Regions from separate parts of the Lysobacter korlensis genome, predicted to be linked through region 2. Evidence: riboswitches for the same ligand, from Rfam matches in the RefSeq annotation. Region 2 holds a riboswitch; the other holds the start of a gene.
The links. Region 2 has a riboswitch for FMN ahead of ribD (bifunctional diaminohydroxyphosphoribosylaminopyrimidine deaminase/5-amino-6-(5-phosphoribosylamino)uracil reductase RibD). Riboswitches for the same ligand answer to the same signal wherever they lie in the genome.
Positions count from the first base shown of each region.

Region 1: another riboswitch for FMN. It lies ahead of ACFFGH_RS03570 (riboflavin synthase); the one in region 2 lies ahead of ribD (bifunctional diaminohydroxyphosphoribosylaminopyrimidine deaminase/5-amino-6-(5-phosphoribosylamino)uracil reductase RibD).

Region 1 is NZ_JBHLTG010000001.1:789,506-804,470, forward strand. It holds gene ACFFGH_RS03520 (glycosyltransferase family 2 protein) at 1-465, shown strand, start outside; gene ACFFGH_RS03525 (glycosyltransferase family 2 protein) at 471-1,349, shown strand; gene ACFFGH_RS03530 (hypothetical protein) at 1,356-1,856, opposite strand; gene pyrF (orotidine-5'-phosphate decarboxylase) at 2,070-2,882, opposite strand; gene ettA (energy-dependent translational throttle protein EttA) at 3,046-4,710, opposite strand; gene glyA (serine hydroxymethyltransferase) at 4,990-6,243, shown strand; gene ACFFGH_RS03550 (hypothetical protein) at 6,236-6,748, shown strand; gene nrdR (transcriptional regulator NrdR) at 6,752-7,282, shown strand; gene ribD (bifunctional diaminohydroxyphosphoribosylaminopyrimidine deaminase/5-amino-6-(5-phosphoribosylamino)uracil reductase RibD) at 7,279-8,400, shown strand; gene ACFFGH_RS03565 (class I SAM-dependent methyltransferase) at 8,397-9,236, shown strand; FMN riboswitch at 9,334-9,488, shown strand; gene ACFFGH_RS03570 (riboflavin synthase) at 9,624-10,226, shown strand; gene ACFFGH_RS03575 (GAF domain-containing protein) at 10,340-10,879, shown strand; gene ribB (3,4-dihydroxy-2-butanone-4-phosphate synthase) at 10,977-12,086, shown strand; gene ribH (6,7-dimethyl-8-ribityllumazine synthase) at 12,145-12,642, shown strand; gene nusB (transcription antitermination factor NusB) at 12,639-13,097, shown strand; gene thiL (thiamine-phosphate kinase) at 13,225-14,229, shown strand; gene ACFFGH_RS03600 (uracil-DNA glycosylase family protein) at 14,269-14,862, opposite strand.
Region 2 is NZ_JBHLTG010000010.1:87,160-102,124, reverse strand. It holds gene trpS (tryptophan--tRNA ligase) at 1-950, shown strand, start outside; gene ACFFGH_RS29555 (GNAT family N-acetyltransferase) at 947-1,495, shown strand; gene ACFFGH_RS29550 (HAD family hydrolase) at 1,492-2,229, shown strand; FMN riboswitch at 2,321-2,454, shown strand; gene ribD (bifunctional diaminohydroxyphosphoribosylaminopyrimidine deaminase/5-amino-6-(5-phosphoribosylamino)uracil reductase RibD) at 2,520-3,632, shown strand; gene ACFFGH_RS29540 (riboflavin synthase) at 3,635-4,273, shown strand; gene ribB (3,4-dihydroxy-2-butanone-4-phosphate synthase) at 4,270-5,553, shown strand; gene ribH (6,7-dimethyl-8-ribityllumazine synthase) at 5,550-6,080, shown strand; gene ACFFGH_RS29525 (RbsD/FucU family protein) at 6,088-6,528, shown strand; gene ACFFGH_RS29520 (ABC transporter permease) at 6,557-7,387, opposite strand; gene ACFFGH_RS29515 (ABC transporter permease) at 7,384-8,232, opposite strand; gene ACFFGH_RS29510 (ABC transporter ATP-binding protein) at 8,229-9,143, opposite strand; gene ACFFGH_RS29505 (helix-turn-helix domain-containing protein) at 9,273-9,485, shown strand; gene ACFFGH_RS29500 (ABC transporter ATP-binding protein) at 9,536-11,401, shown strand; gene ACFFGH_RS29495 (isochorismatase family protein) at 11,483-12,070, opposite strand; gene dacB (D-alanyl-D-alanine carboxypeptidase/D-alanyl-D-alanine endopeptidase) at 12,136-13,647, opposite strand; gene ACFFGH_RS29485 (Gfo/Idh/MocA family protein) at 13,680-14,666, opposite strand; gene ACFFGH_RS29480 (hypothetical protein) at 14,737-14,965, opposite strand, start outside.

The sequences.
Region 1 (14,965 bases), on a different contig from region 2:
GCGATCGCGGCTGCCGCTGCGGCGATGCCGCTTGCCGCGCCCGAGCTGCCGGCCGCGGTCGGCCATGCCGTACTGCTGCGCGGCATTGCCCGCCAGCGCGCCGGCGGCCTCGACACCGCCGGATACGGCTCGTGGTACGCGGCGCTAACCGACCTGTCACTGCGGTTGGCCGGCCTCGGCTGGCGCAATGTGTTGTGCGAGAACGCATTCGTCGCGCGCCTTGGCGAAGGCCGTCCCGCCGATGGCGACATGCAGCGCCTGGCGGCACGCTGGCCGGACTGGCATCCGCGGCTCGCGAACTTCGTCATGCGCGATCCACTGCGTGTCGCCCGCGAGCGACTGTGCGCACTCGCGGCCATGGCGTCCACGCCCGGGCTGCAGCCGGAGCTGTTCGACGGGCTTGCGGTCGCGTTCGACCGGCCGGTCATCAGGTCCGCCGAAGCGGCCTGCGAAGCGCAGGCGTAAGCGTGGTGGCAGACGACCCGCGATCGATCGATGCGATCGTGGTCACGTACCACAGCGCGTCCACGATCGACGAATGCCTGCGCCGGCTGCGCGCCGCCGATGGCGTCGGCGCAATCCGCGTCGTCGATAACGATTCGCGCGACGACACGCTTGCGGTCGTGCAGCGCCACGCGCTGGCCGACTCGCGCGTCCGCTTCGTCGCCAATCCCGACAATCCCGGGTTCGCGGTCGCCTGCAACCAGGGCGCAAGCCAATGCGACGGCGCCTGGCTCGCCTTCATCAACCCCGACTGCATGGTCGAGCCCGACACGCTCTCGCGCATGCGCGCGCTGGCCGACCAGCCCGCACCGATGCTGCTGGGCGCCGACCTCGTCGACGAACAGGGCGTGCGCGACGACGCAGCGCGGCGGCGTGACCCGGACTTCGCCGCACTGCTGCGGCGCGTGTTCGTGCCAGCGGGACTGGGCCGCCACCGCGCCGCGCTCGCGCTTACGCCCGACGACGCCTGCGAACTGCAGCCCGTCGACGTGGTATCCGGCGCGCTGATGCTGATGCCGAGGTCGCTGTTCGCGCGCATCGGCGGGTTCGACGAAGGCTACCGGCTGCATGCCGAAGACCTCGACCTGTGCCGCCGGGCCCGCGACGCCGGAGCGACGGTCGCGGTCGCAAACCACGTGCGCGTCGTCCACGTGCGCGGCGTGTCCAGTCGCGCGCGGCCGGTGTTCGTGGAATGGCACAAGCATCGCGGCCTGTGGCGCTATTTCCGCAGGTTCGAGGCGCCGCACCGGCAGGCGGTCGTGCGCGGTGCGGTCTTCGCGGTGATCTGGCTGCGTTTTCCGCTGGCTGCGGTCGCGGCGCGGCTGCGTGCCGGGCGGGCGCGCTGATCGGCCTCAGCGGTCCAACCGCAGTTTGACCTGCAGGCCGAGCGTGGTCGGCGTGACGTCGGGGATCTCCGGCAGCACGATCAGGTTCGCGCCGATACGCCCGCGTTCGATCTTCACCACCAGCCCGCCCGCGGGCGCGATGCCGCCGTCGTTGTAGCCCGGATAGCCGGTCACCGCGCCGACCATGCCGCCGACGCGCACGTACCGGCCGAACTGCAGCGGCGTGTACTGGTAGAGCGCGTACAGCGAATTGCGATCGACGGAATTGCGGAAGTAGCCGGCCGCAACCGCGTGCCGCGGCTGCCACTGCACCTCGACGCCGATGCCTGGGTTGAACTCGTTGAAGCGCTCGCCGGGAGGAAGAAACCCGCTTTCGTCCCCGAAATGGTAGGACCCGAGGTTCACGTCCAGCCACCACTGCGGCTCGGGGCGCTGCTGCGCCTGTGCGGCGCTGGCTGCGGCCATCAGGGCCAACACGGTCGCGCATACCGTTCGCTTGATGATCATCGTCCGCTCCGGTCGATCAGACCTCACACGCTCGCATCGGCCGCGTCAGCGTCGCGACAACGGGCGGGTCTTCGCTCTTCTGAGCGCCGCCTTGGATGCGAGCTACAAGGCGCACCTGGGGTAAGGCGTCCATCGCGCAGGCTAACGACCCGGCCAGGATGGTGGATCGGGCTGGGCTGGACTGTCAGGCCGGCAGGTTCGGCACGCGCAGGGTCAGCGGTATCGGTTGATCTCGTCGCGCAGCGTGCCTGCCGCTCGTGCGGCCGCATCGGCGAAATCGTCGCCGTTCGACGCGTAGAGCACCGCCCGGGAGCTGCTGATGATCAACCCGGTGCCGTCGGCGGATTTCGCGTTCGATACCACTGCTTCCACATCGCCGCCCTGCGCGCCCACGCCGGGCACGAGCAGCGGCATCGCGCCGACGATCGCACGCACCTCGCGCAGCTGTTCGGGCCAGGTCGCGCCGACCACGAGTGCGCAATTGGAATGCGTATCCCATTCGACCGCGATCTTCTCGGCCACATGCTGGTACAGCGGCCGCCCGGCGACGAGCAGGTCCTGCAGGTCGGCGGCGCCCGGGTTCGAGGTGCGGCACAGCACGATCACGCCGCGGTCGGCACGGTCGAGGAACGGCTGCAACGAATCGCGGCCCAGGTAGGGATTCGCGGTCACCGCATCGGCGCCATAGCGGTCGAACGCCTCGGCCGCGTAGTGCTGCGCCGTGCTGCCGATGTCGCCACGCTTGCTGTCGAGGATTACCGGAACGCCGGGATGCTGCGCATGGACATGCGCGATCAGCCGGGCAAGTGCGTCCTCGGCGCCGAGCGCGGCGAAATGCGCGATCTGCGGCTTGAACGCGCAGACGTACTCGGCGGTTGCATCGACGATGTCGCGGCAGAATTCGAACACCGCATCATCGCGGCCGAAAAACCGCGCCGGGAACTTCGCCGGCTCAGGATCGAGCCCGACGCAGACCAGCGAGTCGGCTGACTGCCAGCGGGTGTGCAGCTGCTGCATGAAACTCATCGAAAACTCCTCTCCAAGCCGGGCGATACCTTAGCGCCGCATCGTGCGGATGTGCCTGCCCGCATGATCCGTGTGGCGACCGCCTGCGATGCGCATGCAACCGCGTGGCCTGTCCCCACATGCGAAACGCCCGCCGGTGAGGGCGGGCGTTCGCGGGTCGTGCTTACTTCAGCGCCTTGAACCGCAGGCGATGCGGCTGCGCGCCTTCCGCGCCGAGGCGACGCTTCTTGTCTTCCTCGTACTCGCGGTAGTTGCCCTGGAAGAACTCGACGTGCGAGTTGCCCTCGAACGCGAGGATGTGCGTCGCGATGCGGTCCAGGAACCAGCGGTCATGCGAGATCACGAACGTGTTGCCCGGGAACTCGAGCAGCGCGTCTTCCAGCGCACGCAGCGTTTCGATGTCGAGGTCGTTCGACGGTTCGTCGAGCAGCAGCACGTTGCCGCCCTGCAGCAGCGTCTTGGCCATGTGCAAACGACCGCGCTCACCGCCCGACAGCGAGCCGACGAGCTTCTGCTGGTCCTGGCCCTTGAAGTTGAAGCGGCCGATGTAGGCGCGCGACTGGATCTCGATGCCGTTGATATTGAGGATATCCAGGCCGCCGGAGACTTCTTGGAACACGTTGTGGTTGCCTTCGAGCTTGTCGCGGCTCTGGTCGACATAGGCAAGCTTGACGGTCGGGCCGATGTCGATCGTGCCCGAATCAGGCTGCTCCTTGCCGGTGATCATCTTGAACAGCGTCGACTTGCCGGCGCCGTTCGGTCCGATGATGCCGACGATCGCGCCCGGCGGAACCGAGAAGCTCAGGTCGTCGATCAGCAGGCGATCACCGAACGACTTGGTGACGTTCTTGAACTCGATGACCTTCTGGCCCAAGCGCTCGCCCGGCGGGATGAAGATCTCGTTCGTCTCGTTGCGGCGCTGGTAATCGACCGATTGCAGCTCCTCGATACGCGCCAGTCGCGCCTTGCCCTTGGAGCGGCCGCCCTTGGCATTGCTGCGCGCCCATTCCAGTTCCTTGGCGATCGCCTTCTGGCGTGCCTTTTCCTGGTTCTCTTCGCGCTTGAGGCGGTCTTCCTTCTGCACCAGCCATTCGGTGTAGTTGCCCTTCCACGGAATGCCACGGCCGCGGTCGAGCTCGAGGATCCACTCGGCCGCGTTGTCGAGGAAGTAGCGATCGTGGGTCACTGCCACCACGGTGCCGGTGTAGCGCGCAAGGAACTGCTCGAGCCACTCGACCGATTCGGCATCGAGGTGGTTCGTCGGTTCGTCGAGCAGCAGCATGTCCGGCTTCTGCAGCAGCAGGCGGCACAACGCGACGCGGCGCTTCTCACCACCCGAGAGCTTGCCGACGATCGCGTCCCACGGCGGCAGGCGCAGCGCATCGGCCGCGACTTCAAGCTGGTTTTCCAGCGTGTGCGCGTCACCGGCGGCGAGGATCGCTTCCAGACGCTCCTGCTCCTTCGCGAGCGCGTCGAAATCCGCGCCTTCCTCGGCATAGGCCGCGTAGACCTCTTCGAGTCGTGCCTGGGCCTGCAGCACTTCGCCGACGCCTTCCTCGACCGCCTGACGCACGGTGTGCTCGGGGCTGAGCTGGGGCTCCTGCTCCAGATAGCCGACCTTGATGCCCGGCTGCGGTCGCGCTTCGCCGGAGAAATCGGTATCGACGCCGGCCATGATGCGCAGCACGGTCGACTTGCCCGCGCCGTTCAGGCCCAGCAGGCCGATCTTCGCGCCCGGGAAGAACGACAGCGAGATGTCCTTGATGATCTGGCGCTTCGGCGGAACGGTCTTGCTGACGCCGTTCATGGTGAAGATGTATTGCGACATGGGCACTCCGGTCGATCACGGCGCCGCGTTTCTAATCGAAAACGTGGCGAAGCGGGGCAGGCGGCGGCGACCTGCGCGGGGCAGGGCCGGAAAGGTCGGGATAGCCGGCAATTATACGGGCCGGGCGGGGCGGGCCACAGCCGGTCGCTGCCATATGGCTGGGGACGCTTCAGCCGGCGCGCAGCTCCTGCGGCGGCGGGGCATGCGGATCGACAAGGATCGGCCCAGCCGGAGCAATCCCGTTAAACTTCCCGTCCCCTACAGCGTTCCGGAGTGGCGATGTTCGCGCGCGATGCCCGTATCGAAGGTTATGACCCCGAACTCGCCCAGGCGATCGCGAACGAAGCCCGCCGGCAGGAAGACCACGTCGAGCTGATCGCGTCGGAAAACTACGCCAGCCCGCGCGTGCTCGAAGCCCAGGGCAGCCAGCTCACGAACAAGTACGCTGAAGGCTACCCGGGCAAGCGCTACTACGGTGGCTGCGAATACGTCGACGTCGCCGAGCAGCTCGCGATCGACCGCTGCAAGCAGCTTTTCGACGCTGACTACGCGAACGTGCAGCCGCATTCGGGCTCGCAGGCGAACCAGGCGGTGTATTTCGCGCTACTCAAGCCCGGCGACACGATCCTCGGCATGAGCCTGGCGCATGGCGGGCATCTCACGCACGGTGCGAAGGTCAATGCGTCCGGCAAGCTGTTCAACGCGGTGCAGTACGGCGTCGACGAGAACGGCCTGATCGATTACGCCGAAGTCGAGCGCCTCGCGCAGGAGCACAAGCCGAAGATGCTGATCGCGGGTTTCTCAGCGTATTCGCGCATCGTCGACTGGGCGCGCATGCGGCAGATCGCCGACAGCGTCGGTGCGATCTTCTTCGTCGACATGGCGCACATCGCCGGCCTCGTTGCCGCAGGCGTCTACCCGAGCCCGCTGCCGCATGCGCACGTCGTCACCTCGACCACGCACAAGACCCTGCGCGGTCCACGCGGCGGCATCATCGTGGCGAAGAATCCGTCCGAGGATCTCACCAAGAAGCTGCAGAGCATCGTGTTTCCCGGCATCCAGGGCGGCCCGCTGATGCACGTGATCGCCGCCAAGGCAGTCGCATTCAAGGAAGCGCTGGAGCCGGAGTTCAAGGCCTATCAGCAGCAGGTCGTGCGCAACGCGCAGGCGATGGCGAAGGCGCTGGTCGAGCGCGGCTACAACATCGTGTCCGGTGGCACCGACAACCACCTGATGCTGGTCGACATGATCGGCCGCGAGGTCAGCGGCAAGGATGCCGAGGCCGCACTTGGCCGCGCGCACATCACCGTCAACAAGAACTCGGTGCCGAACGACCCGCGTTCGCCGTTCGTGACCTCGGGCCTGCGCCTGGGCACGCCGGCGGTGACCACGCGCGGCTACGGCGAGGCCGAGTGCGTCGATCTCGCGAACTGGATCGCCGACGTGCTGGATGCCCCGAACGATGACGCGGTGATCGAGCGCGTGCGCGGGCAGGTCGAGGCGCAGTGCCGCAGGTTCCCGGTGTATGGGTGAGCACGGATCCAGGGGCGGCGTCATCCGCGCGGCAATCGTCGCGCTGTGCGCCGTCTACCTGGTTCCGCTGACGCTCGTATCGGCCTACCTGACGCTGATGCTGCCCGCCGCGTTCCCGCTGGGCTGGCCCGGCGAGGCACGGGCGCAGTTCAACGGGGGTTTTCTGCTTGCGTTGCAGGCCGCGTTCGTTGGCTCCGTCATCGTCGGTTGGAACCTTGCTCTGGGTTCGCTGCGCGGCGGCTGGGCCTGGGTCCGCAGCCGCTCACGGCTGCTGCAACTGGCCGGGCTGTTCGCACCGGTGTACCTGATCTATCTGGTCGCGAAGAGCGCGTACCGCGCGTATCACTTCGTCGAGTCGGGCGGTGCCGGTGAATTCACTGCGCTGTACGCAGCCCAGCTTCCGAACTACGGTTATGCGATTGCATGGTCGCTGCTTTGCCTGGCTCTGCTAGCGCTGATGCGAAAGGCACGGGCAGCGGATCCGTACTGCGGCGGAATCGCATAAGCCATGCATTGCCCCTTCTGCCAGCACCACGATACCCGCGTGATCGATTCGCGCGTGTCCGAGGACGGCGCGACGATCCGGCGTCGCCGCGTCTGCGAGGCCTGTGGTGAGCGGTTTTCGACACTGGAGACGATCGAGCTCAAGCTGCCGGCGATCATCAAGTCCGATGGCAGGCGCGAGGCGTTCGATGCGCGCAAGCTGCGCAACGGCTTTGATCGCGCACTGCAGAAGCGGTCGGTGTCGGAAGAACAGATTGAGGCGGCGGTGCGCGCGGTCGTGCACCAGCTGCGGATGACGGCCGAGCGCGAGCTGGCGTCGCGTCGCGTCGGCGAGTTCGTGATGGCGGAACTGCGCAAGCTCGACCACGTTGGCTACGTGCGCTTCGCGTCGGTGTACCGGGCATTCGAGGACGTCGCCGACTTCCGCGAGGAATTGGACCGGCTCGAGCGCGACGCGCCGGCGGGTGAAACGCAGCTGCCGCTGCTCGATGGCGAGCCCGCACCGTCGGCGCGCGCTCGCAAGCGGTCGCCATGACGGCTTCCGGCGCCGCGTCAGCCTCTGCGGGTTTCTCGACGATCGACCACGTGCTGATGACGCGCGCCCTGCGGCTGGCCGCGCGCGGGCGCTACACCACCCGGCCGAATCCGATGGTGGGCTGCGTGCTCGCCCATGGCGAGCAGGTGGTCGGAGAGGGGTGGCACATCCGCGCGGGCGGTCCGCACGCGGAAGTGCATGCACTGCGCGCAGCGGGTGGTGCGGCGCGGGGTGCGACTGCGTACGTGACTCTCGAACCCTGTGCCCACACCGGGCGAACGGGGCCCTGCGCGAATGCACTCGTCGAGGCCGGCGTCGCGCGCGTGGTCGCCGCGATGCGCGATCCGTTCCCGCAGGTCGATGGCGCTGGATTCGACCGGCTGCGCGCGGCCGGCATCGCGGTCGAAAGCGGGCTGCTGCAGGCACAGGCGCGTGAGCTCAACGTGGGTTTCCTGTCACGCGTCGAACGCGGCCGCCCGTGGGTGCGCGTCAAACTGGCCGCAAGTCTCGATGGGCGCACCGCGCTCGCCAGCGGCGAATCGAAATGGATCAGCGGCGCGGCCTCGCGCGGCGACGTGCAGCACTGGCGCGCCTGCGCCGGTGCGATCGTGACCGGCTCGGGCACTGTGCTCGCTGACGATCCGGCGCTGACCGTGCGCTTCGAGGACGGCACCGACTGCGTGCCGCCACTGCGCGTCGTGCTCGATGCGGGGCTGGCGACGATCGGTCGCGGACGAGTGCGCGAAGGCGACGCGCCGACGCTGTACGTGCACGCGCCTGATGCCGGGCGGCCACGCGATCTGGACGCCGAAATGATGTCCGCGCCGGTACACAACGGCCGCTTGGACCTGCACGAAGTGCTGAAGCTGCTGGCTGCGCGCCAGGTCAACGAGGTGCTCGTCGAATCCGGCGCGACGCTGGCCGGCGCGTTTCTCGCGGCCGGGCTCGTTGATGAGCTCGTGCTGTACCTCGCGCCGGTACTGCTGGGTGCGCAGGCACGGCCGCTGTTCGACGGGCTGGACATCACGACGATGGCGCAGAAGCTGCAACTCCAGGCCATCGACACCCGGCAGGTCGGCAACGACCTGCGCCTGCGGCTGAGGCCGGCAGCGCCATGAGCACGCGCGACACCGGCGGCACCGCCAGTGCCGGTCAAGCGTCGCCGGGGTTCAAGGATCACTTCTCCACGATCGCAGGCACTTACGCGGCCGCGCGCCCCGGCTATCCGGATGCGCTGTTCGACGCGCTCGCGGCAGTCGTGCCGGCCGATGCGCGGGTCTGGGAGCCTGGATGCGGCAGCGGGCAGGCAACGCGCGGGTTGGCGGCACGCTTCGCGCAGGTGCATGCAACCGACCCGAGCCCACAGCAGATTGCGCAGCACTGGGGCAACGCTGGCGGGCAGGGCGCGGACGGGGATCAGGCGGAAGCGGCCACGGGGAACCTGGCCGTCGCAGTCGAGCCCGGTGAGCGCGCCTCGCTCTCCGACGGCAGCGTGCAACTCATCGCGGTCGCGCAGGCGCTGCACTGGTTCGATCGCGCGCGGTTTTTCGCCGAGTGCGAACGCGTGCTCGCACCCGGTGGCGTGCTCGCGGCGTGGGGCTATCCCGATTTTCTCGTGCCTGACGCAATGGACGCGCCGATCGGCGCATTCCGCGCCCGCATCGAGCCGTACTGGCCACCCGAGCGTGAACAGGTCGACGCGCGGTATGCCGGATACGACTGGCCGTTTCCGGCGGTCGATGCGCCGCAGCTGCAGCTCGAGGCGTGCTGGACGCTGCCGCAGTTCCTGCAGTACCTGGCCAGCATGTCGGCGTCCGCACGCTGCCAGGCCGCGACCGGCATCGATCCGGTGGCCGAGCAGGCCGATGCACTCGCGGCCGCATGGGGCGCACCGGCGTCGAGCCGCGTTATCCGCTGGCCGCTGTTCCTGCACCTGCGGCGCAAGCCGGGCTGAGCGCCCAGCGGCGCCGCTCGCACGCATCGACCGCCACGCCGGGCGCCGGGCGCCGGGCCACACGGCTACAATGCCGCGGCCGGTTCGCCGGCATCCATGACGTCTTCAGGGCGGGGCGAAAATCCCCACCGGCGGTAGGTACGGCCCTTGAGGTCGCACGAGCCCGCGAGCGCTTTCGCAACCTGCGGAAGGTCAGCAGAGCCGGTCCAATGCCGGGGCCGACGGTCAAAGTCCGGATGAAAGAAGACGGCTTTCGCGGTTCCGGCATGTGCCGGGCGCGCTTGCCTCATGCCTTGAGGCGTTTTTCGCCTATTCCTGCGAGAAACGTTTCATGTTCAAGAACTCCGCAATCGCAGTACCCGCGCGCGCTGCAAGGACGGTGCGCTGATGTTCACCGGGATCATCGAAGGGGTCGGCGCAGTCGCCTCGATCGAGCCGCGCGGCGGCGATGTGAGGCTGCGCATCGATGCCGGCACGCTCGCGTTCGACGAGGTGCGCCTCGGCGAGAGCATTGCGGTCAACGGCGTGTGCCTGACCGTCGTCGAGTTCGATGACGCGTCGTTCGAGGCCGATGCCTCGACCGAGACGCTCGCGCTCACGACACTCGGCCGCCTAGGCCCGGGTGCGCCGGTCAACCTCGAACGCGCGATGCGGCCGAACGACCGCCTCGGCGGGCATCTGGTCAGTGGCCACGTCGACGGCGTCGGGGCAGTCGTGTCGGTCCACGAGGACGCGCGCGCGCAGCGCTGGCGCTTTTCCGCTCCGCCCGCGCTGCTGCGGTACATCGCGAAGAAGGGCTCGATCTGCGTCGACGGCGTGAGCCTGACGGTCAACGACGTCGACGATGCGGGCTTCGAAGTCGCGCTCGTGCCGCACACGGTCGCGCACACGGCGTTTTCGGCCGCGCGGGCGGGCGATGCCGTGAATCTCGAAATCGATCTCGTGGCGCGCTACGTCGAGCGCCTGCTGCAGGGCCGCGCAACCCCCTGAGGCAGTTCCTTCAGCCTGAGCCTGCGAAAGCGCGGTCCATGCCCTCAAGTCATGCCGGCCGTGGCCGATAGCCACCGTAAGTCCGGCATCTCGCAGGGGACAGGGGAAAGGCAATGCACGTGGTCGGCGCGCTGAACGTAGAAGACGCCCGTCTGGGCATGGTCAAGGCGCTCGGGCTGCTGGACACGCCGGCCGAGGAGCGGTTCGACCGTTTCGTGCGGATCGCGAAGAAGCTCTGCAACGTCCCGATGGCCGCCTACACGATGCCCGATGTCGACCGGCACTGGTTCAAGAGCACGCAGGGCCTGGGGGGCGCGTCGCAGACGCAGCGCGAGGACTCGTTCTGCGACTACGCCGCTTGCCAGCGCGGCGTGTTCTATGTGCCCGACATGCTCGAGGACGCGCGGTTTGCGAACAATGTGCTCGTTGCCGGCCCCCCGCACGTGCGTTTCTACGCAGGCGCTCCGCTGTTCGTCGAGGACGTCGTCGTTGGCACGCTGTGCGTGCTCGACGTTCGCCCGCGTTATTTCGACGATGAAACCCTGCTGCGACTGCGCGATCTCGCCGATTGCCTGCAAGTGGAACTGCAGACGCGGCTTGCCCGCCTGCGTCAGGATCCGGCGCGCATGTCCTGCGCTGCGATGACGGGCTGAGCCGGCGGCAGGGCCGCGGCAGGCGCAGGACGAAGCGTTCCGGCGCGACGCGGGGTGGGCGCAGCGTAAAATGGCGCTTTCCCCACGGCCGCGCCTCATGTCCTTTTGCCCGATCCCCGAACTGCTCGAGGAAATCCGCGCCGGCCGCATGGTCGTCATCGTCGACGACGAGGACCGCGAGAACGAGGGTGACCTGATCATGGCCGCCGAGCTCGTACGGCCGCAGGACATCAACTTCATGGTCACGCATGCGCGTGGCCTGGTGTGCCTGTCGCTGACGCGCGAGCGCTGCCGCCAGCTCGGCCTGCCGCCGATGGTGCAGTCCAACACCTCGCCGCACCACACGAACTTCACCGTTTCGATCGAGGCGGCCGAAGGCGTGACCACCGGCATCAGTGCCTACGACCGTGCGCACACGATCCGCACCGCGGTGCGCCCCGATGCCGGCGCGCGCGACCTCAGCCAGCCAGGGCATATTTTCCCGCTGACGGCGCAGCCCGGTGGCGTGCTCAACCGCGCCGGCCACACCGAGGCAGCGAGTGATCTCGCGCTGCTGGCGGGTCTGGAGCCGGCCGGCGTGCTGGTGGAAATCCTCAACCCCGACGGCAGCATGGCGCGCCGGCCGGAGCTGGAGGCGTTTGCGCGCGAGCACGGGCTGAAGATCGGCTCGATCGAAGAGCTGATCCGCTACCGTTTGGAAACCGAACACACGGTCGAGCGAGTCGATGCGCGCGAGATCGAAACCGAGCATGGAAATTTCCAGCTGGTCAGCTACCGCGACCGCCTCAGCCGGGCGCTGCATTTTGCGCTGCTGCGCGGCGAGGCGGACGCGCAGACGCCGACGCTCGTGCGCGTGCATGTGCAGAACCCACTCGCCGATGCGTTGCACTGGCGCCGCGCCGACTTCGGCCCTGCGGTGGGCGACGTGCTTGCCGCGATCGCGCGCGAAGGCCGTGGCGCGCTGGTGCTGCTGGGCGACAACGCCGACCCGGAAGCGTTGCTCGCGCGCATCCGCGAAGCGCCGCAGGTCGATGCGGCCGAGCCGGAGCGGGGCCATGCGATCACCGAATGGCGTCGCAATGGCGCAGGCGGGCAGATCCTCGCCGACCTCGGCCTGGGCAAGCTGCGCGTGCTCGGCACGCCGCGCAAGCAGATCGGCTTGGCCGGGTTCGGGCTGGAAGTGGTCGAGTACGTCGAGATGCACTGACCGGCCCCGCATCGCGTACCCCGTAAACTACGCGCCCACTGCCCGACCGAAGACCCCGATGGCCCATTACGAAGGCGACCTGCGCTGCCCGCCCGGCGCGCGGTTCGCGATCATCGCCAGCCGCTGGAATCCGCGCATCACCGATACGCTCGTTGCCGGCGCGCGGCAGGCATTCGCCGGCCATGGCGTGGCCGAGGACGCGGTGGACGTGGTGCGCGTGCCCGGCGCGTGGGAAATCCCGCTCGCGGCCGCGCGCATCGCCGCGGACGGCGCGCATGCGGCCGTGGTCGCGCTCGGTTGCGTGGTGCGCGGCGATACCCGGCATTACGAACACGTCGCGGACCGGTGCGCCGAAGGGCTGATGCGCGTGTCGCTCGACTACCGGCTGCCGGTGGCAAACGGCGTGCTCGCCGTCGAGCGGCACGAGGATGCCGAGGCACGTGCAGGCGGCAACCATGGCAACAAAGGCGAGGAGGCCGCGCTGGCGGCACTGGAAATGACCCATCTTCTGCACCAACTGCCGTCCGCGGCCGGCATGACCGGAGCCGCGCGATGAACCGCCGCCGCCCCGACGGAATCGATCCGGTTGCGCGGTCGCGTGCGCGTCGGCGCGCATTGCAGGCGGTGTATGCCTGGCAGTTGTCGGGTTCGCGCGTGAACGACGTGATCGCGCAATTCGCGCACGAGCAGGCGCATGAAGTGGCCGACCTCGAGTACTTCGAGGACCTCGTGCGCGGCGTGGACACGAACCACGAGGTGCTCGACGAAGCACTCGTCCCGTTTCTCGATCGCGACATCGAGCAGGTCGACCCGGTCGAGCGCGCCGCGCTGCGCATCGCTGCGTACGAACTGCGCATGCGCGCCGACGTGCCGTACCGCGTGGTCATCAACGAGGCGATCGAAAGCGTGAAGCGCTTCGGCGCCGAGCACGGCCACACCTATGTCAACGGCGTGCTCGACCGCGCCGCAGCCGAATGGCGCGCGGTCGAGGTGAAAGCGGGGCGGCGCTGAGCCTCGGGATTGCGCAGCGTTTGATCGCGCGGCGCCTGCTGCCCTGCGGTTGCGGGCGCTGCGGTTGTGTTTGTTCCCTGATGCGTAACCCCAGCGCCGGCCTACATACGCTGCCGGAAACGACGCCATGAGTACGGACCTGCCCGTGCTCGCCGAGTTCGAGCTGATCGACCGCATCCGGAGCCGGCTCGCGCACCGCGACGACGTAGTGCTCGGCATCGGCGACGATGGCGCGATCGTGCAGCCGCCTGCAGGCCAGCAGCTCGTCATCGCCATGGACACGCTCAACAGTGGCGTGCATTTCCCGCATGCCACGCCGGTCGACGCGATCGGCTGGAAAGCGCTGGCGGTGAACCTGTCGGACCTGGCCGCGATGGGTGCACAGCCGGCCTGGTGCACGCTTTCGCTGTCGTTGCCGCAGGCCGACGCGGCGTGGATGGACGCGTTTCTCGACGGGTTCCTTGCGCTGGCGCGAATGCACGATGTGGCACTGATCGGCGGCGATACGACACGCGGGCCGCTTTCGATCAGCGTGGCCGTGCACGGGTTCGTCCGGCGGGACGCCGCGTTGCGTCGCGCCGCCGCCCGGCCCGGTGACGAGGTCTGGGTGAGCGGCACGCTCGGCGATGCGGCGGGCGCGCTGGCGTTGCTGGGCGCCACGCCGCTCGAGCCCGCAGCATCGGCGCCAACTGGCGACGCCGCTACCCTCGGCGAACTGCAGGTGCGGCTCGACCGGCCGACGCCACGGGTCGCGCTCGGCCGCGAGCTTGCGGCCTTGGCCCACGCATGTATCGACGTGTCGGATGGGTTGCTCGCCGACCTTGCGCATATCGCTTGCGCCAGCGCGGTCGCAATTGAAATCGAGCTATCTGCATTGCCGGCCTCGGACGCGCTGCGGGCGACCTTCGACAGCGAGCGCGTCAGCGAGCTGCAGGCGACCGGCGGTGATGATTACGAGCTGTGCTTCACGGCGCCGGCTGCAAACGCCGAACGCATCGCACAGCTTGCCGCGTCATGTGACGTGCGATTGACGCGGATCGGCCGGGTGGAGGCCGGTGCCGGCGTGCGCGCAGTCGACGCGGCGGGCCGCGTGTGGGAACCGGCGCGCACGGGCTATGCGCACTTCGCGTAAGCCCTGCGCCTCTGCGCACTCGATCAGCCGCACGCCGTCCTAACGCGTGGTGCCAAGCACCGTGTCTACGCGCTCGCGCAACGCCGGCAGCACTTCGTCCTCGAACCATGGATTCACTTTGAACCAGCCCACGTTGCGCGGGCTCGGGTGCGGCAGCGGCAGGTAGCGCGGCATGTACTCGGTCCAGGCACGCACCGTTTCGGTCAGCGTGCGCTTGCGCTGCGCGCCGAGAAAGTACGCCTGCGCGTACTGCCCGATGAGCAGGGTCAGTTCGACGCCGGGCAGCAGCGGGAGCAGGCGGGGGTGCCAGGTTTGTCCACATTCGCGACGCGGCGGTGCGTCCCCGGATCCGGCCCGACCCGGATAGCAGAATCCCATCGGCACGATCGCAACCGATGCAGCGTCGTAGAACGTGGCCTCGTCGATGCGAAGCCAGTCGCGCAGGCGTTCGCCACTCGCATCCGTCCATGGCACGCCGCTCGCGTGCACGCGCGTTCCGGGCGCCTGCCCAACGATCAGCAGGCGCGCGGTCGGCGATGCCTGCAGCACGGGTCGGGGGCCGAGCGGCAGGTGCGCTTCGCAGAGGCGACAGGCACGGATATCGCCGAGCAGGGCATCGAGACGTTCGGGCATCCGGCAAAGATGCGGGCGAACGCGTCGGGAACAAAGCCGCGATTGCAACGGATGGGGTGACAGTAGGTAGCGCTGCTTTCCTCAGGCCCGCAGGTGGCGTCGG
Region 2 (14,965 bases):
TCGGCAACTACATCGGGGCGCTGCTGCAGTGGCGGGAGCTGCAGACCACGCACGACGCGATCTTCTGCGTGGTGGACCTGCACGCCATCACGGTGCCTCAGGATCCGGCGGCGCTGCGGGCGCAGACCCGGCGCACGGCGGCGCAGTACATCGCCGCGGGCATCGACCCGGCGCGCTCCACACTGTTCGTGCAGTCGCACGTCGCCGCGCATCCGCAGCTCGCCTGGGTGCTGAACACGATCACCGGCTTCGGTGAGGCGAGCCGGATGACGCAGTTCAAGGACAAGACGGCGAAGCAGGGCACCGAAGCCGCGAGCGTGGGCCTTTTCACCTACCCCGTTCTGCAGGCGGCCGATGTGCTGCTCTACGACGCGGTGGTGGTCCCGGTCGGCGAGGACCAGCGCCAGCACATCGAGCTGACCCGCGACCTGGCGCAGCGCTTCAACAGCCGCTTCGGAACGACGTTCGTCGTACCGGAGGTGAGCATCCTCAAGGAGACGGCGAAGATCTACGACCTGCAGAACCCCGCCTCCAAGATGTCGAAGTCGGGCGAGACCCCGGCCGGCATCATCTGGCTGCTGGACGAGCCGGCCGTCACCGCCAAGAAGATCCGCTCCGCGGTCACCGACACCGGCCGCGAGGTCGTCTACGACCCGGAGGGCAAGCCGGGCGTCTCGAACCTGCTCACCATCCTGTCGGTGGTCACCGGCGCGAGCCTGGACGCGCTGGCGGCCCAGTACGACGGCCGCGGGTATGGCGACCTGAAGAAGGACGTCGCGGATGCGGTGGTCGCCGAGTTCGAGCCCATCCGCACGCGAGCGCTCGAACTGCTCGACGACCCGGCGGAGCTCGACCGGGTGCTCGCCGGGAACGCCGACCGGGCGGCCGAGATCGCGGATGCGACGCTCGCGCGCGTCTACGACCGCGTCGGGTTCCTGCCGCGCGCATGATCCCGGTCGTCCTCCGCACCGAGCGGCTGGTGCTCGACCAGCCCGCGGAACGTGACATCCCGCTCATCACCGAGTACTGCCGTGACCCCGTGTTCGAGCACTACCTCACCACACCCTGGCCGTACGAGGAGCAGCACGCCAGGGGCTTCGTCACCGCCTTCGTGCCGAGCGGCTGGGCGGAGGACCGGGAGTACACCTGGGCGATCCGCGAAGCCGAGGGCGGCCCGCTGCTGGGGGTCGTGGGGAACGGCGTGGCGCCCGGCGGGATCGGCTTCTGGCTCGGCGCGCCGCACCGAGGCATGGGCTACATGACCGAGGCGGTGCGCGTGGTGCTGGATTGGGCGTTCGAGCGCGGCGCATCCCGGATCGCCTGGGAATGCGTCGTGGGGAACCACGCCTCCGCGGCCGTGGCACGCAAGTGCGGCTTCCGGTACACCGGCGAGCGGCCCGTTGGCGCATGGCGGGGTGCGTCGCGCCCGCTCGCCTGGCACGGCGAACTGCTGGCGGACGATGATCGCGCCGAGAAGGACGGCTGGCCCGCGTGACGTCGGTGGTGCTGTTCGACCTCGACGACACGCTGTTCGCGCATCGTCGGGCAGTGGAGCTGGGCGTGCTGGCGCAGCGGGCCGAGCACGGCGGCGACGTCGCGCTGGCCGACGACGCCGCGGAGCTCCACCGCTGGACGCAGCTGGAGGAGCTGCACTATCACCGGTATCTCAGCGGGGAACTCGACTTCCTCGACCAGCGCCGCCATCGTGCCCGCGACTTCGTGGCACCGTACGGACTCGACCTCGCCGACGACCTGGCCGCGGACACCTGGTTCGACGCGTACCTCGAGAAGTACCGCGACGCGTGGACCCTGCTCCCGGACGCGCTCCCGTGCCTGGCGGAGCTGCGCCGCAGGATCCCAGGCGTTCGGTTCGGCGTGATCACGAACGGTGAGCTCGCCTTCCAGACGGCGAAGATGGACGCCGTCGGGCTCAGCGCGCACGTCGAGCACGTGATCGCCTCCGGGCACGTCGGCTTTGCCAAACCCGACCCGCGCATCTTCCGGCTGGCGTGCGGAACCTTCGGCGTGACCCCGGCGAACGCCGCGTACGTCGGCGACCGGCTCCGCACCGACGCGCTCGGTGCGCGCGACGCCGGCCTCACCGGCGTCTGGCTCGACCGGCCGGACCACGCAGCCCCCGAACCGCCGGACGACCCCGCGGATCCCGGCGTCCCGCGCATCCGCACACTCGCCGAGCTCCCCGACCTCCTCGCCCGGCCCGCGAGCTGAGGTGGTCGACCGCCGCTGACGCCGGAATGGTCCCCCGTTACGGGGAATACTTCGTCTGGAGCCCGGTTCTATACACTCGTATTCAGCAATACACGTGCTCCGGGGTCGGTGAGAGTCCGAACCGGCGGTGACAGTCCGCGAGCTGCGGGAGGCGAAAGCCGAACGCGGTTGATCCGGTGGAATTCCGGAACCGACGGTGAAAGTCCGGATGGGAGGATGCACGAGCGGGCGCGTCGCGCCCGCGGGTCGACCGACCCTTCCCGGAGCCGTCTCGAGACGAGAGGCACCGGATGACCGACTTCGAGCAGGCCATGCGCCACGCGCTCGCGCTCGCGTCGCACGGGCCCGTGACGGGCGGCAACCCGCAGGTCGGATGCGTGCTCATCGACGAGAACGGCTCCCGCGTCGCCGAGGGCTGGCATCGCGGTGCCGGCACCGCCCACGCCGAGGTCGACGCCCTCTCGAGGCTCGCCGCAGCCGGCCGCTCCGACGCGAGCGGCCTCACCGCCGTCGTCATCCTCGAGCCCTGCAATCACCACGGCCGCACCGGCCCGTGCGCTGGGGCTCTGCTCGATGCCGGGGTCGCACGGGTGGTCTACGCCGTTCCGGACCCGGGCGCGGCGTCAGCCGGCGGCGCGGAGCGTCTCGCCGCCGCAGGCGTCGAGGTGATCGGCGGCGTGCTCCGCGCCGAGGTCGAGGACTTCCTCCGCCCGTGGCTGACCGCGACCCGGCTCGGCCGGCCGCACGTTGTCGTGAAGTGGGCGTCGACGCTCGACGGGCGCGCGGCGGCCGACGACGGCACCAGCCAGTGGATCACCGGGGAGGCCGCGCGGCAGCGGGTGCACGAGCAGCGCTCGCAGGTCGACGCGATCCTCGTCGGCACCGGCACCGTGCTGGCCGACGACCCGAGCCTGACCGCACGCGGCGGCGACTACGGCGAGTTCCTGCCGTTCCAGCCACTGCCCGTGGTGATCGGCGAGCGCCCCGTGCCCGCCGACGCGAAGCTGCGCTCCCACCCCGCCGGACTGCTCGAGACCGGAACCCGCGACCTCGACGAGGTGCTTCGCGACCTCTACGCCCGCGGCATCCGGCGCGTGCTGGTCGAGGGCGGCCCGACGCTCGCCAGCGCGTTCCTCGAGGCCGACCTCGCCGATGAGCTGTCCGTCTACCTGGCGCCGGTGCTGCTCGGCGGCGGCCGCCTCGCGGTCGGCGACATCGGCGTTCCGACGCTCGCGGCGGCGAAGCGGCTGACGCTCTCGTCGGTCGAGTCGCTCGGGGGCGATCTGCTCGTCATCGCCCGCCCCACCGCTTCCGCATCGCAGCCCGCCGGCGCGCCGGTGCTGCACGACACCGTCAAGTCCACAGCCACCACCGCGGCGCCCGCTGCCGCGGAGAAGGAGTGATCATGTTCACCGGATTGATCGAAGAGGTCGGCGAGGTCGTCGGCGTGGAGCGCGGCGGTGACGCCGCCCGGCTGACGGTCCGCGGCCCGCTCGCCGTCTCCGACGCCACCCACGGCGCGTCCATCTCGGTGAGCGGCGTCTGCCTCACCGTCATCGACTCCGGCCCTGACTGGTTCACCGCCGACGTGATGTCGCAGACCCTCGCCATGAGCTCGCTCGGGGAACTCCGCGAAGGGCAGCCGGTGAACCTCGAGCGCGCCGCCCAGGTGGGTGACCGTCTCGGCGGGCACATCGTGCAGGGCCACGTCGACGGAACCGCCGAGGTGCTCGCGGTGACGGACGGATCGGCGTGGCGTGTTGTGCGGTTCACCCTCCCCTCGGACCTGGCCCCGCTCGTCGCCTCGAAGGGCTCCATCGCGGTGGACGGTGTCTCGCTCACCGTGTCCGACGTCGGACCGGACTGGTTCGAGGTATCGCTGATCCCCGAGACGCTGACCGCGACGACCCTGGGCACCCTGGTGGCCGGGTCCCGCGTGAACCTCGAGACCGACATCCTCGCCCGCCACGTGCAGCGGATGCTGCAGTTCACAGAAAACTTGGACCTCACCGGGTCCACGACCGACCGAAGGAGCGGACAGTGAGTCTCGCCACCATCCCCACCGCCCTCGAGGCGCTGCGCGCCGGCCGCCCGGTGCTCGTCGCCGACGACGAGCACCGCGAGAACGAGGGCGACGTCATCCTCGCCGCCGAGCACGCCACGCAGGAATGGATCGCCTGGACGGTGCGCCACACGTCCGGATTCCTCTGTGCGCCGATGACGAACGAGATCGCCGACCGCCTCGAGCTGCCCGTGATGGTTCTCGACAATGAGGACCCGCGCGGAACGAACTACACGATCACCGTCGACGCGGCCGACCGGAACACGACGGGCATCAGCGCCGCGGACCGTGCTCACACGCTGCGCGTGCTGGCCGACCTGAGCTCCACCCCGGCGAGCCTCCGCCGGCCGGGTCACATCCTGCCGCTGCGCGCGGCGGACGGCGGTGTGCGTGAGCGGAACGGGCACACGGAGGCGGCTGTCGACCTGCTGAAGCTCGCGGGGCTCACCCCGGTGGGCGTGATCGGCGAGGTGGTCGCCGACGACGGCGAGATGATGCGGCTTCCGGGCCTGCTCGCCCTCGGCGACGAGTTCGGCATCCCGGTGATCACGATCGCGGAGCTGATCGAATTCCTTCAGGAGTTCCACTGCGACACCCAGGTGCCGATGCCGGTCGAGATCCCGGAGTCGCCGCAGGTGCGCTTCGAGGTCGAGACCACGGTGCCGACGGAGCACGGACCGTTCCGGATGCGGGCGTACCGCGACCGCACGACGGGATCCGACCATGTCGCGATCGTGAACGGCGAGGTCCGGGACGGCGCGCTGGTGCGCGTGCACTCCGAATGCCTGACGGGCGAGGCGTTCGGGTCGCTCAAGTGCGAGTGCGGCCCGCAGCTGGACGCTGCGATGGAGTCGATCGCCCGCGACGGCGGAGTCGTGATCTACCTCCGGGGCCATGAGGGTCGCGGCATCGGCCTTGTGAACAAGCTGCGCGCGTACCGGCTCCAGGAGCAGGGCATGGACACGCTGGACGCGAACCTCGCCCTGGGCCTGCCTGCAGACTCACGCGACTACGGCGCCGCGGTCGGCATCCTGCGGGACCTCGGCCTCAGCAGCGTGCGGCTGCTGAGCAACAACCCCGAGAAGATGCGCCAGCTGACCAAGCACGGTATGAACGTCGAGGAGCTGGTTCCGCTGCTCGTCGGGGTCGGCATCGACAACGAGGGCTACCTCGAGGCGAAGCGGGACCGGATGGGCCATCGGCTGCCGGAGATCCTCACGAGCGACCAGCTGCTCGCCGACCTGGAAGGACACCCGTCATGAGCGGAGCAGGATCACCGGAGCTCGAGGTGGACGGGACCGGCATCCGCGTGACCATCGTCGCCGCCTCGTGGCACGAGCAGATCATGGACGGCCTCATCGCGGGCGCCCGGCGGGCGCTTGACGCTGCCGGCGCCTCGGTGAGCGAGGTGCGGGTGCCGGGCAGCTTCGAGCTGCCCATCGTCGCGAAGGCCGCACTCGAGCGCGGAGCGGATGCGGTGGTGGCGCTGGGCGTCATCATCCGGGGCGGAACGCCGCACTTCGACTTCGTGTCGAACGCCGCCACCGACGGCCTGACCCGGGTGGCGATCGACACCGGGATGCCGATCGGCTTCGGCGTGCTCACCCTCGACGACGAGCAGCAGGGCATCGACCGCGCGGGACTGCCAGGCTCGAAGGAGGACAAGGGCGCGGAGGCCGCGCAGGCGGCGCTCGCGACCGTGCAGCTGCTCCGGCAGATGCGCGGCGTCATCCCGCCCGCGAAACCGGATCTGGTGGTCGCGAACCCCGGTTCCGCGGAAGAGGGATGAGCCGGACATGCTGAAGGGAATCGACCCGCTGCTCAGCGGTGAGCTGCTGAGGATCCTCGACGAGATGGGCCACGGCGATCAGCTGCTGCTCGTCGACCGGAACTACCCGGCCGCGGCATCCGGCAAGCCGGTCGTGCGGCTCGGCGAGGCCGGCGTGGTGCGGGCCGCCAGCGCGATCCTCAGCGTGTTCCCGCTCGACAGCTTCGTGGAGCGGCCGCTCGAGCGGATGGAGGTGAACGACGATCCGTCGATCGTCACCCCGAACCAGGAGGCCGTCCTTGCCCTCGCCCGCGAGGAGCACGGCGAAGATCTCGAGTTCGGGATCATCCCGAGGCTGGAGTTCTACGAGCGCGCGAAGCACGCGTTCGCCGTGGTGCACACCCTCGAAGCGCAGCCATACGGGTGCTTCCTGCTGCAGAAGGGCGTCATCTTCGAGCCGGGGTCGTAGCGCGTCCCCAGCCGGCTGAGCGGTCCGCTCAGTCGAGGAAGAGGGCCTTCAGGCGGGTGGTGGTGAACACCATGCCGATGGCCACCATTGCGGCGAAGTAGAGCACGTGCCACAGCATCGCGATGCTGAGTGCGCCGGTGGTGAGGCCGCGCAGCAGCTCGACGCCGTGCCAGAGCGGCAGGGCCTGGATGACGTACTGGATCGGCTCGGGGTACACGGTGATCGGGTAGAACGTCGCCGAGAAGAGGAACATCGGCAGCATCACGAACGCGATCCAGTCCATCTGCTGGAACGTCTTCATGTAGCTGGTGATCGCCATCCCGACGCTCGCGAAGCCGAACGCGATGAGCAGCACCGCGGGGAGCGCCAGCAGCGCCGTCCATGCCAGGTTCAGCCCGAGCAGCTGCATGACGACGAGGAAGGCGGCCGCGTACATCAGGCCCCGCAGCAGCGCGAGCGAGATCTCGCCGATCGCCACGTCGAGCGGCCCGAGCGACGTGGACAGCATCCCGTTGTACAGCTTCGAGTACTGCATCTTGAAGAACACGTTCCACGTGGAGTCGTAGATCGCGCCGTTCATCGCGGACACCGCGAGCAGGGCGGGTGCGATGAACGCCGCGTACTGAACCTCCTGACCGGTCGTCGTGGCGACCGTGCCGACGTACCCGCCGAGTCCGATGCCCATGGAAACCAGGTAGAACAACGGCTCGAAGAATCCGCTCGCCACCACCAGGTAGTTGGTGCTCTTCGTGGCCAGGAGCCCCCTGCGGACGACGGAGCGCGCGTTGCCCGCGTAGAGCGAGCCGAGCACCCGGGCGCGCTGGCGCGGCAGGTCGAGCGTGGTCGGCGCGAGCGTCATTTGTTCAGCCTCCTCGTCACCACGCGCTGCGTGATCCACCAGCACACGACGGTGATGGCGGCCAGATACGCGACGTGCAGCAGGGTGACCCAGATCGGCTCCTCCAGCCCGTAGCTGAACACCCGGCCGAGCTCCGTCCCGTGCCACAGCGGAGAGACCCATCCGATCCACCAGAAGTAGACGGGCAGGTCGGTCAGCGGGAAGAACGTGCCGGAGAACAGGAACATCGGGGTGACGCCGAAGCGCATGATCATCGCCATCTGCCCCTTGTCCTCCTCGATCCGGGAGGTGTAGGAGGCGATCAGCACCCCGACCGCGATGCCGGTGAGGGATGCGGTCAGGATGTTGACCACACCCGATGCCAGCGGTACCGCGCCGAAGAGCAGCATGACCAGGTAGTAGATGCCGACGGTGGGCAGGATCCGGGCGAGGATCGCGAGGATCATCCCGTTCGCGATCTGATTGCCGGAGATCGGCGCGGCGTTCATGGCGAAGGCGATGGGGTTCCACTTGAACGCCATCATGAACGGGTAGGTGCTCTCCTCGGTGGCCACCATCACGGCGGCCGTGGCGAGCAGCGCGGGAGCCACGAACGTCAGGTAGCCGACCGCCGCGCCGCCGCCCGCCGGCACTGCCTGGTCGACCAGCGTGGCGAGCCCCACCCCGAGAGCGAACAGGTAGACGAGCGGGTTGCCGATGCTCGTCATCACGATGGTCTGCAGGTAGGCGCGCATCGCGAGGAGCCGGTGTTCGAGGATGTACAGCGATCCGAACCGGCGCGGCTTGACGCCGGCCGCTAGCGCGGCGTCGGTGACATCGGTCCCTGAGCTCGTGAAAGGGGTCATTCCACCAGGCTCCGTCCGGTGAGCCGCAAGAACACGTCCTCGAGGCTGGAGCGGCGCACGAGGCTGGTCTTCGGGTTGAGTCCGAGCGCCGTGACACGCTCCAGCTCAGCCTCGCCGTCGGAGCTGTAGATCAGGATGCGGTCGGGCAGCACCTCATGCCGTTCGCCGATGCCGCTCAGCTGCTCCGCGATGCCTGCGTTCTTGTCGGAGCCGAAGCGGACCTCGAGCACTTCACGGCTGGAGTAGGTGCGGATCAGCTCCGCCGGCGACCCCTCGGCCATGATCTTGCCCTTGTCCACCACGACGAGCCGGTCGCAGAGCTGCTCCGCCTCGTCCATGTAGTGCGTGGTCAGCACCAGCGTCGTGCCCTGCTCCTTCAGCCGGAACAGGCGATCCCAGAGGATGTGCCGCGCCTGTGGATCGAGTCCCGTGGTCGGCTCGTCCAGCATGAGGATGCGCGGGTCGTTGACGAGCGCCCGCGCGATCGTCAGGCGGCGCTTCATGCCGCCGGACAGGTCGTCGACCTTGGCCTTCGGACGGTCGGACAGCTGCGCGAACTCGAGCAGCTCGTCGGCCTTCTTGCCGAGCTGCGACCGCGGCAGCCCGAAGTAGCGCCCGTAGACGATCAGGTTGTCGCGGACTCGCAGCTCCTGATCGAGGTTGTCCTGCTGCGGGACCACGCCGAGCTGCGACCGGATCTCGGGCCCGTGCCGGTCCGGATCCAGGCCGAGGATGCTCAAGCTGCCGCTGGTCCGGCTGGAGACGGCGCCGACCATGCGCATGGTGGTCGACTTGCCGGCACCGTTCGGACCGAGCAGGCCGAAGGACTCTCCCGGCGCCACCTCGAAGCTGATGCCGTCGACCGCCGGGAAGTCCTTGTACTTCTTGGTGAGGTCCTGTGCGGTGATCACGGGGGCTGGCACAGTATGCGAGCCTAACGGGATCCGCCCACACCGGCTCGGCCTCGGTGTTCGCTTTCGGCTGACGCAAGGATGTCAACCTGAGTTGACACGCTCGGCCGGCCGGAATAACGTCGGACTGTGACCGATCTCCTCACCGCTCTCGCGAGCGAATCCGGCGACGAAGACCCGCTGAAGGCCCTGCGGGCGCTCCGCGCCATGCGGACGGAGCTCGACCGGCAGGAGGGCGCACTCGTCCGCAAAGCGCGGAACATCGGCTGCGGCTGGCAGATGATCGCGACCGCGCTCGGGGTGACACGGCAGGCGGTGCACAAGAAGTACGGGCGTCGCTAGGCGCACTCGAAGCACGGGCGTCGCCGGACGCACTCGATCAGAAGGAACCCATGAGCACCGCCGCTGCGACGCGGCGCGGCATCTTGCGCCGCGCTACGCCCGAGGAAGGCCCCCGCGCCACATTCGGGCAACTGCTGCCATACCTGCTGGAACACAAGAAGGCCCTCGCGGTCGTCATCGCACTCAGCATCCTCAGCGCGGCGGCCGCCCTGGTGCAGCCGCTGCTCGTCGGCCAGGTGATCACCGTGGTGCAGGCCGGCGAGTCGTTCGGCGGCCTCGTCTGGGCGGTCGTCGCGCTCGTCCTCGCGGCCGCGATCCTCAGCGGCGTGCAGCACTACCTGCTGCAGCGGGCGGGGACCGCGGTCGTCTACTCCGCCCGGCGGACGCTCGTCCGGCGCCTGCTCAACCTGCCGATCCGGGAGTTCGACACCCGCCGCACCGGTGACCTCGTCTCCCGCGTCGGCTCCGACACCACCATGCTGTACGCAGTCCTCACGCAGGGCCTCGTCGACGCGATCGGCGGTGCGCTGGTCTTCGTCGGCGCGCTGATCGCAATGCTCATCATCGACGCGCTGCTGCTGGGACTCACCGTGCTCGTCATCGGGGTCGCGATCCTGACGGTCGTCACGCTGTCGCGGCGGGTGCGCACGGCCAGCCAGCAGCAGCAGAGGAAGGTCGGCGACCTCGCCTCCGCGGTGGAGCGGGCGCTCAGCGCCATCCGCACGGTCCGCGCGACGAACGCGACGGACCGTGAGGTCGAAGCGATCCAGGAGGAGGCGCAGGGGGCGTATCACTCCGGCATCCAGGTCGCGAAGGCCTCCGCGTTGATCGTTCCGATCTCCGGGATCGCCATGCAGGCATGCTTCCTCGTCGTGCTCGGCGTCGGCGGATTCCGCGTCGCCGCGGGTGAGCTCTCCGTCGCCTCGCTGGTGGCGTTCGTGCTGTTCCTGTTCATGACCCTGCTGCCGCTCGGCCAGGCGTTCGGCGCCATCACGTCGGTGAACCAGGCCCTCGGCGCACTCGGCCGCATCCAGGAGATCGTCGACCTGCCGAGCGAGCGCGAGGCGGACTCCGGCGTCACGCCCGCCCCGCCGGTGCCCTCCAGTGCGGCAATCGCGTTCGAGGAGGTGCACTTCAGCTATCCCGAAGGCGCCGACGAGGCCGCCTCCGGCGGTGGCTCGGTCTCCGACGCCGACGCGGTCGCCGCCGCGGAGGAGGACCCGGTGACCCACGAGCTGACCGTGCTGCGCGGCGTCACCTTCTCGGTGCCGCGCGGATCCCGCACCGCGCTGGTCGGGCCATCGGGCGCGGGGAAGAGCACCGTCCTCGCGCTGATCGAGCGCTTCTACGATCCGACGGCCGGCGTGGTGCGTTTCGACGGCGTGGACATCCGCGCGATGGACCGCACGCAGCTGCGGAGTCAGATCGGCTACGTGGAGCAGGATGCTCCGGTGCTCGCCGGCACCCTCCGCGACAACCTCACCCTCGCCGCCCCGGACGCCACCGAGGAGCAGTGCATCGAGGTGCTCCGCGCGGTGAACCTGGGCGGAGTGTTCGAGCGGAACGAGCTGGGGCTGGATGCGCCGGTCGGCGAGGACGGCGTGATGCTGTCCGGCGGCGAGCGTCAGCGTCTCGCGATCGCCCGGACGTTGCTGGCGGCCCCGCCGATCCTGCTGCTCGACGAATCGACGTCGTCGCTCGACGGGCTCAACGAGCAGCTGTTGCGCGAGGCCATCGATGCGGTGGCCGAGAACCGCACCCTCATCGTGATCGCACACCGGCTGTCGACCGTCGTCGACAGCGATCAGATCGTCGTGCTGGAGCGCGGCCAGGTCGTCGGCGTCGGAACCCACTCCGAACTCGTGAACACGACTCCGCTCTACCGAGACCTGGCGAAGCACCAGCTCCTGGTGTGACGGCACACGAACCGGTCGCTGGTGTTCCCGTTCCGGCCCAGTGGGTCCGGCGCAACGGGAACAACAGGCCGGAACGGGACGTCAGGCGGCGTTCGAGTCCGAGACGGTCGCGCCAGCCGCTGCCAGCTCCTCGAGCGCGGCGTCGCTCGACGTCGGCGCCACCCCGGCGATGAGGTCGCGCAGCACGCGAACGGTCCGTCCGGCGTGCAGCGCGTCGAGCGCCGACGCGCGAACGCAGTAGTCCGTCGCGATCCCCACGACGTCGACTTCAGTCACGGCGAGATCATCCAGCACCTGCGGAACCGAGCGGCCGTCCTCGGTGGTGCCCTCGAAGATCGAGTACGCCGGCACCCCTTGGCCCTTCTTCACGTGCACGTCGATGAGCGACGTGTCGATCGCCGGGTGGTACTCCGCCCCCGGAGTTCCCGCCATGCAGTGCCTCGGCCACGTCACCACGAAATCCGGAGCCGCATCCGTCGCGAAATGCCCGCCGTTGTCGTTGTCGGGGTCATGCCAGTCGCGCGACGCGAACACATGGTCGTACCGGCCCGGGTTCGCCCGCAGGTACCCGGTGACCTGCGCCGCGACGGCGGCGCCGCCATCCACCCCGAGGGCGCCGCCCTCGGTGAAGTCGTTCTGCACATCGATCACGAACAGTGCTCGGCTCATGCCGCTATTGTCCCAGTTCCGGAGCCCCGTGTCGGCGCCCGGCCGGTCCACGGGGCAGGGACGGTCTACAGGTTCGACAGATTGTCGCCGCAGCTGTAGACGCCTGTGGCGAGGGTGTCGAGCGCGAGCTTCGCGTCCTCCCGCACGTTGCCGATCGCGTAGAAGGCGAACGTGAGGCGCACGCCGTCCTTCGCGTTGATGACGCCGCCGAGGCTGTACGCCGTGTCGATCCAGCCGGTCTTCGCGACGACGTTGCCCCGGGCGACGCCGTTCTCGCCGGTGAAGCGTGCGGCGAGGCTCCCGGACTGACCCGCCACCGGGAGCCCGTCGTAGAGGAGGTTGAGGTGCTGCTCACCGCTGATGACCTTCACCATCAGCTCCGCCACGTACGACGGCGCCACGTTGTTGAACTCGCTCAGGCCGCTGCCGTCTTTGATCACGAGCCCCGACGTGTCGACGCCGTAGGCTTCCAGCGCACCCGGGATCGCCTGCTGGAGCGATGCGGCGGAGCCGTCGAGCCCCATCGCCTTGCTGGTCACGCGGGCGAGCATCTCGGCGATGGTGTTGTCGCTGACGAGGAGCATCTGCTGGATGAGCGACCGCACCGGCTGCGAGCGGACTTCCGCGAGTTGCGCCGCGTCCGCCGGCGCCGCGCCGGTGGTCACCGCGAGGTCGCCGGCGATCACTCCCCCGGTGTCCGCCTGGCGGAGGGCGTCGACGAAGAACTGGCCGGCCCGGCCGATGGGATCGGTGCTGCGTGGGCTGGTGCTGCGCGTCGGGTCCGAGCGATCGGCGTCGACCTGGAGCGCGGTCACCTCGGAGTGGTAGCCGATCTCCTGTTCGCTGCGCTTCCACGCCGGGTCCCACCGGTCGGCTGGATCCCAGTAGCCGGCGTCGAGGAGCACCTGCGTGATCGGCTGACCGGGGTTCGCGGCGGCCCAGGCGCTGACCGCCTGAGCGGCGAGGTCACCGAGCTTCGGGGCGCCGCGGTAGAAGCTCTCCTGACCCGGACCGAGACGGGTGATCGTCGCGTCGCCGCCGCCGACCAGCACGATGCTGCCCGGCGTGGGTCCCGCCATCACCCGGGTGCGGAGCTGGTAGTCGGGACCGAGCTCGGCGAGCGCCGCCGCAGCGGTGAGGATCTTCAGCACGCTGCCGGTGCGTGCGGGAACCGTGCCCTTCCGGTCGAACAGCGCCTCGCCGGTGTCGGCGCGCAGCACATAGCCCTGGAAGTCGGCGAGCCGCGGGTCCTTCGCGAGATCGTCGACGGAGCAGGTGCGAAGGCGGCTGGCCTCCGGAACGGCTGAGGGCGTCGGCCGTGGCGGCTCGGGCGTGACGGTCGGAGTGGGCGTCGGGGTCGGAGCGGGCAGCGTGCCGGCCGCGACGCCGGCGAACACGGCCCCGGTTCCGAGCAGCACGAACACCACGGCGAGCACCGACGCCAGCCATGCGGTCGGATGCGCACGGACGGTGCCCAGCAGACCGCCCGGCGTGCCCGCCCCGGCCGGCTCGCCGGAGCCGGCAGGCGCGGCGCGACGGCGCTCCGCGGCGCGCTGAGTCTCCCCCGGATCAGTCACCCCACCATGGTAGGCGCTGCCTCACCCTGGGCTCACTCGTTCGGGTACCGCACGCCGATCTGGCGCCTGATCTCGTCCATGGTCTCCAAAATGGAGACGGACTCCTCAGTGCTGAGGATGTCGCCCGAGAGCGCACCCGCGGCGGCGAGTCGCTCCAGCTCGAACGCCTGGAACTGCATGCCGCGGCCGGTGACCTGCGGCACCTCGTACCGCTCGAGCACCTCATCGCGGGCGTCGAAGACGGTGAACGATGTCGGCGTGTACCAGACGGGATCGATCGCGATTCGGCCCTGCGTGCCGAGGATGGCGGCCGTGTTCGGGCCCTTCGCGTCGAGCGCCGTGTGGATCAGCGCGCTTCGGCCGTCCTCGTACCCGAGGACGATGGAGGTCTGCGCGTCGACGCCGGTCTCGGTCGGCGTCGAGAACGCCTGAATGGAGTTTGGCGTGCCGAGGATGTCGGATGCGAAGGAGAGCGGGTACACGCCGAGATCGAGCAGTGCGCCGCCGCCCAGCGCGGGGTCGTACATCCGGGAGGTGAGGTCTCTCTTCACCAGCTGCGTGTGATCCGCGATCAGGGTCCGGACGTCGCCTATTGCACCGCTTGCGATCACCTCGCGGAGGCGCACCATCGTCGGCACCCACCGGGTCCACATCGCCTCGAGCACCACGAGCCCTCGGGCGGCTGCCAGGTCGACGACGGAGCGCGCCTCCGCGGCGTTCAGGGTGAACGGCTTCTCGACCAGCACGTGCTTGCCCGCGTTCAGTGCCAGCTCCGCGTTCGAGGCATGGAACGGATGCGGCGTGGCGACGTAGACGGCGTCGACGGCGTCGTCCGCGACCAGGTCCGCGTAGCTGCCGTGCGCGTTCGCGATCCCGTACCGTCCGGCGAACTCCCGCGCCGTGCCGTCCGAGCGTGACCCGACCGCGGTGACGGTTCTCCCGTTCGCCTGCAGGTCCTTCACGAAGGCGCCGGCGATGCCGCCCGCGCCGAGGATGCCCCACCGAAGCCCTGTCGCCATGACTAGGACCGTAGCAGTCGGCGGCACCGTGCCCCCAGCGGGGCGCCCGCCGGCCGGATGAACACGGCCGTCATCGCAGCGGGGCAGGCACCGTCTTCGACTCTTCCCACGCGATCGTGTACACGACGCGGCGGAGCTCCCGGCGGAGGACCTCCTCGAGCGCGGTCCGCGCCGCGAAGTCCATCGACGCGTCCCGCGCGATGTACTGCAGACGCAGCGCGCTCTCCATCTCCGCCATCACCACCGTGCCGACCGACGGCATGTGGAGCACGATCCGGTTGTCCGGCATGCGGATGGAT